2 linked regions of the Saccharothrix violaceirubra genome follow. The protein of the gene in region 1 interacts with the protein of each later gene in a pairwise test. Links are inferred from orthologs where the notes say so. Each region holds a gene or a part of one and is shown on either strand. Other genes may lie near its edges. The genes, in order: F4559_RS05195 and sufU.

Region 1 (3,311 bases):
CCGTCGCTGATCCTCGGCCCGGCCGTCTTCCTCGTCGGCCTGCTCGTCGCGGGCACCGCGCAGGACATGGGGATGCTGCTGCTGGGCCGCGTGCTCCAGGGCCTGGGCGGCGGTGCGCAGGTCGTGGCCGCCTACGTCCTGATCGGCCTGGTCTACCCGGAGAGCGACCGGCCGGCGGTGTTCGGCGTGCTGTCCTCGGCGTGGGTCGTGCCGTCGCTGGTCGGCCCGGCGTTGTCGGGCTGGCTCACCGAGACCGTCGGCTGGCGGTGGGTGTTCCTGGGGCTGGCGCCGTTCGTGCTGGTCGCCGTGCTGCTGATCACGCCGGTGCTGCGGGGGCTGCCCGCGCACACGCCCGATCAAGGCACCCGGCGCGGCCTGCCGCTCGCGGCGCTCGCGGCCGGTGTCGGCGTCTCGGCGTTGAGCTGGGCCGCGCAGCACCCGAACGGCCTGAACCTGGTGGCGGGCCTGGCCGGGCTGGCGATCCTCGTGCCCGCGCTGCGCGTGCTGCTGCCCAAGGGCACGCTGTCCGCCCGGCGCGGCCTGCCGTTCACCATCCTGGCCCGCGGTCTGCTCGCGGGCTCGTTCTTCGGCGCGGAGGCGTTCCTGCCGTTGACGTTGACGTCGGTGCACGGCTATTCGGCGGTCGCGGCCGGACTGCCGCTCACGATCAGCGCGCTGGGGTGGTCGGGCGCGTCCCTGTGGCAGGCCAGGAGACCGGACATCCCGCGCGAGAAGCTCGTGCGGGCGGGCTTCGTGCTCAACGCGGTCGGCATCGCGGGCGTGACGCTCGTCGCACCGTCGTGGGGACCCGCCTGGGCGACGCCGGTGCTGTGGCTGGTCGCGGGCGCCGGCATGGGCATGGCCATGTCCAGCCTGAGCGTGCTCACGCTCGGCGCGTCCACCGACGCCGACCGGGGGTTCAACTCGTCGGCGTTGCAGATGAGCGACATGCTCACGGCCGCGCTGTTGGTCGGCCTGGGCGGCGTCATGATCGACCTGATCGCGTCGGCCGAGCACCCCACGGCCGCGGTCGTCCCGTTCGACCTGGCGATGGTGGCCGTCTCACTGGTCGGTGCCGTGCTCGCCGGCCGTCTGCGGCGGGCTACCCTGGACGATTGATGGCCTACTTCGACCATGCCGCCACGACCCCCATGCTCCCCGAGGCGATCGCGGCGATGACCCAGGCGATGTCCGGTACGGGCAACGCCTCGTCGCTGCACACGTCGGGACGACGGGCGCGGCGCGCGGTCGAGGAGGCCCGCGAGGACCTGGCCGACGCGCTGGGCGCCCGTCCCTCCGAGGTGATCTTCACCAGCGGCGGGACGGAGAGCGACAACCTGGCCGTGAAGGGCGTCTACTGGGCGCGGCGGGCCGCCGGGCCGCGGCGGATCGTCGCCTCCTCGGTCGAGCACCACGCCGTGCTGGACACCGTGGGCTGGCTGGTCGAGCACGAGGGCGCCGAGGTGACCTGGCTCGAGCCCGACCGGCACGGGCGGATCACCGCCGACGCGCTGCGCGCCGTGCTGTCCGACGACGTCGCCCTGGTGACCGCGATGTGGGCGAACAACGAGGTCGGCACCGTCAACCCGGTCGCCGACCTCGCCGCCGTCGCGGCCGGGCAGGGCGTGCCGTTCCACACCGACGCCGTCCAGGCCGTCGGCGCGGTGCCGGTCGACTTCGCCGCGTCCGGCGCGAACGCGTTGACGCTGACCGGGCACAAGGTCGGCGGGCCGTACGGCGTGGGCGTGCTGCTGCTGGGCCGGGACGTGGCGCCGACGCCGCTGTTGCACGGCGGCGGGCAGGAGCGGGACGTGCGGTCGGGCACGGTCGACGTGCCGGCGATCGTGGGGCTGGCGACGGCCGTGCGGCACGCCGTGGACACGCGGGCGGATACCGCGGCCCGGCTGTCGGCGTTGCGCGACGAGCTGGTGGCGGCGGTGCGCCGCGCGGTGCCGGACGTGATCGTCAACGGCGACCCGGTGCACCGGCTGGCGGGCAACGCGCACCTGACCTTCCCGGGCTGCGAGGGCGACAGCCTGCTGATGCTGCTCGACGCCAAGGGCATCGAGTGCTCGACCGGTTCGGCGTGCACGGCGGGCGTGGCCCAGCCCAGCCACGTGCTGCTGGCCATGGGGGTGGACCCGGTGCTCGCGCGCGGGTCGTTGCGGTTCTCGCTCGGGCATACGTCGTCGTCGGCCGAGGTCGAGGAGTTGGCGGCGGTGATCGGGCCGGTGGTGGAACGGGCCCGCGCGGCGGGCATCGCGGGGTTGAAGCGGCAGAAGGCAGGGGTGTGATGCGGGTCCTGGCGGCGATGAGCGGCGGTGTCGACTCGGCGGTCGCGGCGGCGCGTGCGGTGGCGGCGGGTCACGACGTGACCGGCGTGCACCTGGCGTTGTCGGCCAAGCCGGGCACACTGCGGACCGGCGCGCGGGGCTGCTGCACGATCGAGGACGCCCGCGACGCGCGGCGCGCGGCGGACGTGCTCGGCATCCCGTTCTACGTGTGGGACTTCGCGGAGCGGTTCACCGAGGACGTCGTGGACGACTTCGTGGCCGAGTACGCGGCCGGCCGCACGCCCAACCCGTGCCTGCGGTGCAACGAGCGGATCAAGTTCGAGGCGTTGCTGGACAAGGCGATCGGCCTGGGCTTCGACGCGGTGTGCACCGGGCACTACGCGCGTCTGTCCACTGTGGACGGTCGGATCGAGTTGCGGCGCAGCGCCGACGACGACAAGGACCAGTCGTACGTGCTGGCGTCGTTGACCCGCGAGCAGCTCGCGCACGCGATGTTCCCGTTGGGGGACTCGACGAAGGCGGCGGTGCGGGCCGAGGCGGCGGAACGCGGCCTCCAGGTCGCGGAGAAGCCGGACAGCCACGACATCTGCTTCATCCCCGACGGCGACACGCGGGGGTTCCTGACGCGCAAGCTGGGCGAGCAGCCGGGGTTGCTGGTCGACGACGAGACCGGTGCCGTGCTCGGGCGGCACGTGGGCGTGCACGAGTTCACCGTGGGGCAGCGCAAGGGCCTGGGCATCGACGCCCCCGCACCCGACGGCCGACCCCGGTACGTGTTGTCGCTGGAGCCGGTGACCGGGACCGTGCGGGTGGGCGCGGCCGAGAAGCTCGCGGTGACCGGGATCGTGGCGACGTCACCCGTGACGCGGGTGGACCTGGACGGTCCGGTGGAGTGCGTCGCGCAGGTGCGTGCGCACGGCGGCACGGCACCCGCCGTGGCCCGACTGGTGGAGGGCGAACTGCGCGTCGAACTCCGGGCGCCCCTGCGCGGCGTGGCACCGGGACAGGCCGTGGCCA
Region 2 (3,300 bases), 980 kb from region 1 along the record:
CTGATCACGCACTACACCCGCATCCTCAAGTACATCTCGCCCGACTTCGTGCACGTGTTCGCGGGCGGTCGCGTCGTCGAGTCCGGCGGCCCGGAACTGGCCGAGCGGCTCGAGGCCGAGGGTTACGTGAAGTACACCGGCAAGCCGGAAGTCGCCGGCATCGGCTGACGTTGTCCCCAGTGTGGATTTGTTGACGAGAGGAGGCGTCGGAGAAGTGACCACCACCGCTACTCCACTGGACGTCACCGCCATCCGCGCGGACTTCCCGATCCTGGGCCGCACCGTGCGCGAGGGCAAGCGGCTGGTCTACCTCGACTCCGGCGCCACCTCGCAGCGGCCGAGGCAGGTCCTCGACGCCGAGCGCGCGTTCCTGGAGACCGCCAACGCGGCCGTGCACCGCGGCGCGCACCAGCTCGCCGAGGAGGCGACGGACGCGTACGAGGTCGCCCGGCGCAAGATCGCCGCGTTCGTCGGGGTCGACGAGGGCGAGATCGTGTTCACCAAGAACGCGACCGAGGGCGTCAACCTGGTCGCGTACGCGATGGGCAACGCCGCGACCGCCGGCCCCGAGGCGCACCGGTTCCGGATCGGGCCCGGCGACGAGATCGTCGTCACCGAGATGGAGCACCACGCGAACCTCGTGCCGTGGCAGCAGCTCGCGCAGCGGACCGGTGCGACGCTGCGCTGGTTCGGCGTCACCGACGAGGGCCGGCTCGACCTGTCCGATGTGGACGGTGTGATCACGGCGCGCACCAAGGTCGTCGCGTTCACCCAGCAGTCCAACGTGCTGGGCACCGTCAACCCGGTCGCGCCGCTGGTCGCCGCCGCGAAGGCGGTCGGCGCGCTGGTCGTGCTCGACGCGTGCCAGTCCGTGCCGCACAGCGCGGTCGACTTCCACGCGCTGGACGTCGACTTCGCGGTGTTCTCCGGGCACAAGATGCTCGGCCCCACCGGCATCGGCGTGCTGTACGGGCGTCGCGAACTGCTGGAGGCGCTGCCGCCGTTCCTCACCGGCGGGTCGATGATCGAGACGGTGCGGATGGAGGGCTCGACGTTCGCGCCCCCGCCCGCCCGCTTCGAGGCCGGTACCCCGGTGACCTCGCAGGCCGTCGCGCTCGGCGCGGCCGTGGACTACCTGTCCGCGATCGGCATGGACCGGATCGCCGAGCACGAGCACGTGCTGACCGAGGCGGCGCTGCGCGGCCTGGCCGAGATCCCCGGCGTGCGGATCGTCGGCCCGACCGAGGCGGTCGACCGGGGCGGCGCGGTGTCGTTCGTGCTGGAGGGCGTGCACGCCCACGACGCCGGCCAGGTGCTCGACAGCCTCGGCGTCGAGGTGCGCGTCGGCCACCACTGCGCGTGGCCGTTGCACCGCCGGCTGGACGCGGCGGCGACCGTGCGCGCGAGCTTCTACCTCTACAACACGCTCGACGAGGTCGCCGCGCTGCTCGACGGCGTCCGCGAGGCGCAGAAGTTCTTCGGGACGGCGTGACATGCAGCTGAACCAGATGTACCAGGAGATCATCCTGGACCACTACAAGAACCCGCACGGCCGCGGCCTGCGCGACCCGTACGACGCCGAATCGCACCAGGTCAACCCGACCTGCGGCGACGAGGTGACGCTGCGGGTCAGGCTCGACGCGGGCACGGTCGCGGACGTGTCCTACGACGGCCAGGGCTGCTCGATCAGCCAGGCGTCCACGTCCGTGCTCACCGACCTCGTCGTCGGCAAGCCCGTCGACGAGGCGTTCGTGAAGCTGGACGCGTTCGTGGAACTCATGCAGGGCCGCGGCCAGGTCGAACCGGACGAGGACGTGCTGGAGGACGGCATCGCGTTCGCCGGCGTCGCGAAGTACCCGGCGCGGGTCAAGTGCGCGCTGCTGGGCTGGATGGCATTCAAGGACGCGGTCGCGCGCAGCGAAGGAGCGAAGGCATGAGCACCGAAGAGGACGTGGTGCGCGGCGTCGAGGGCCTGCCGCCGCTGCCCGAGCCGAAGGCGGACGTCGCCGCGCTGGACGACCTCGAGGAGGCCATGCGCGACGTGGTCGACCCGGAACTGGGCATCAACGTGGTCGACCTCGGTCTCGTCTACGACATCCGCGTGGACGAGGACAACGTGGCGTTGATCGACATGACGCTGACCTCGGCGGCCTGCCCGCTGACCGACGTGATCGAGGACCAGACCCGCGCCGCGCTCGTGGGCAACTCGGGCAACGGCATCGTCAGCGACTTCCGCATCAACTGGGTGTGGATGCCGCCGTGGGGCCCGGAGAAGATCACCGACGACGGGCGCGAGCAGTTGCGCGCACTCGGCTTCACCGTCTGAGAAGCCCGTCCGACGACGAAGGCCCGGACCACGCGGTCCGGGCCTTCGCGCGTTCACCGGGCGTAGATGTGCTCCACGAACTCGGCGATCTGGTGCTCGTCGAGGTGTTGCGCCAGATCGGCCTCGCTGATCATGCCGACCAGCCGGTGGTCGTCGATGACCGGCACGCGCCGGATCCTGTTGTCCTCCATGGTCTTGAGCACGTCGGTCACGTCGTCGTCGGCGTTGACCCAGTGCAGGTGGCCGGCCAGTTCCTCCGCGCTCATCTCGGCGGGGTCCCGGCCGTCGGCGATACAGCGGATCACGATGTCGCGGTCGGTGATGATCCCGTGCAGGCGGTTGTCCAAACCGCAGATCGGCAGCGACCCGACGTTCAGGTCGCGCATCATCCGAGCCGCGTCGAGCAGGCTCTCGTTCTGGTCGACGCACTGGACGCCGGCGGTCATGATGTCGCGCGCTGTGGTCATGGCGAACCTCCCTGTTCCGGACGCGGTCCAGCATGCGCCGGTCGGCCGGACCCGGCACGTCGGCCGGTCAGGTCTGCGCGACCAGCAGGTCCACCACATCGCGGAGTTCGCCGCGTCGGGTGAACGCCCGCCGCTGCCGCACCGCACCCGACCCGTCGGCCAGCAGCCGGGACACGCCGTCCACCACCAGGTCGTCGTCGCCGGCCGCGCGCAACGCGGGCAGCGTCCACTCGACCAGCCCGCGCACCAGGTCCGCCGCCGCCACCAGCCGACCGCTGAGCGGTTCGACGCCCGCGCCCTCGACCCCGTCCCGCGCCGCGCGCCACAGCGCCGTGCGCAACGACAGGTCCGGCACCCGGTAGGCGGGCCGGCCAGACATGGCCATGACCGCGATCGCCCGGACCAGCGCGGCCAGCAGCACCGCCTCGTCCACGGTCGCCGCCACGTCGCACACCCGCAATTCGACCGTCGGGTGCCGGGCGGAGAGCCGGACGTCCCAGTAGACCA

The links.
Region 2: the proteins of F4559_RS05195 (region 1) and sufU interact in binary tests that used the Escherichia coli proteins (3 or more experiments, as listed by UniProt). The link is inferred for Saccharothrix violaceirubra from one-to-one orthologs.

The regions. Positions count from the first base shown.
Region 1 is NZ_JACHJS010000001.1:1,051,172-1,054,482, forward strand. The notes cover bases 207-3,206. They hold F4559_RS05195 (cysteine desulfurase family protein), read left to right. Parts: upstream 207-1,118; coding sequence 1,119-2,294; downstream 2,295-3,206. Other genes in these bases: F4559_RS05190 (MFS transporter), read left to right, coding at 207-1,119; mnmA (tRNA 2-thiouridine(34) synthase MnmA), read left to right, coding at 2,294-3,206. Also shown: more of F4559_RS05190, read left to right, coding at 1-206; more of mnmA, read left to right, coding at 3,207-3,311. UniProt on the Escherichia coli protein: Master enzyme that delivers sulfur to a number of partners involved in Fe-S cluster assembly, tRNA modification or cofactor biosynthesis. Catalyzes the removal of elemental sulfur from cysteine to produce alanine.
Region 2 is NZ_JACHJS010000001.1:2,029,666-2,032,965, forward strand. Bases 227-3,215 are described here. They hold sufU (Fe-S cluster assembly sulfur transfer protein SufU), read left to right. Parts: upstream 227-1,493; coding sequence 1,494-1,937; downstream 1,938-3,215. Other genes in these bases: F4559_RS10165 (cysteine desulfurase), read left to right, coding at 227-1,492; F4559_RS10175 (metal-sulfur cluster assembly factor), read left to right, coding at 1,934-2,326; F4559_RS10180 (CBS domain-containing protein), read right to left, coding at 2,380-2,793; F4559_RS10185 (carboxylate-amine ligase), read right to left, coding at 2,861-3,215. Also shown: Fe-S cluster assembly ATPase SufC, read left to right, coding at 1-168; more of F4559_RS10165, read left to right, coding at 215-226; more of F4559_RS10185, read right to left, coding at 3,216-3,300. UniProt on the Escherichia coli protein: A scaffold on which IscS assembles Fe-S clusters. Exists as 2 interconverting forms, a structured (S) and disordered (D) form. The D-state is the preferred substrate for IscS.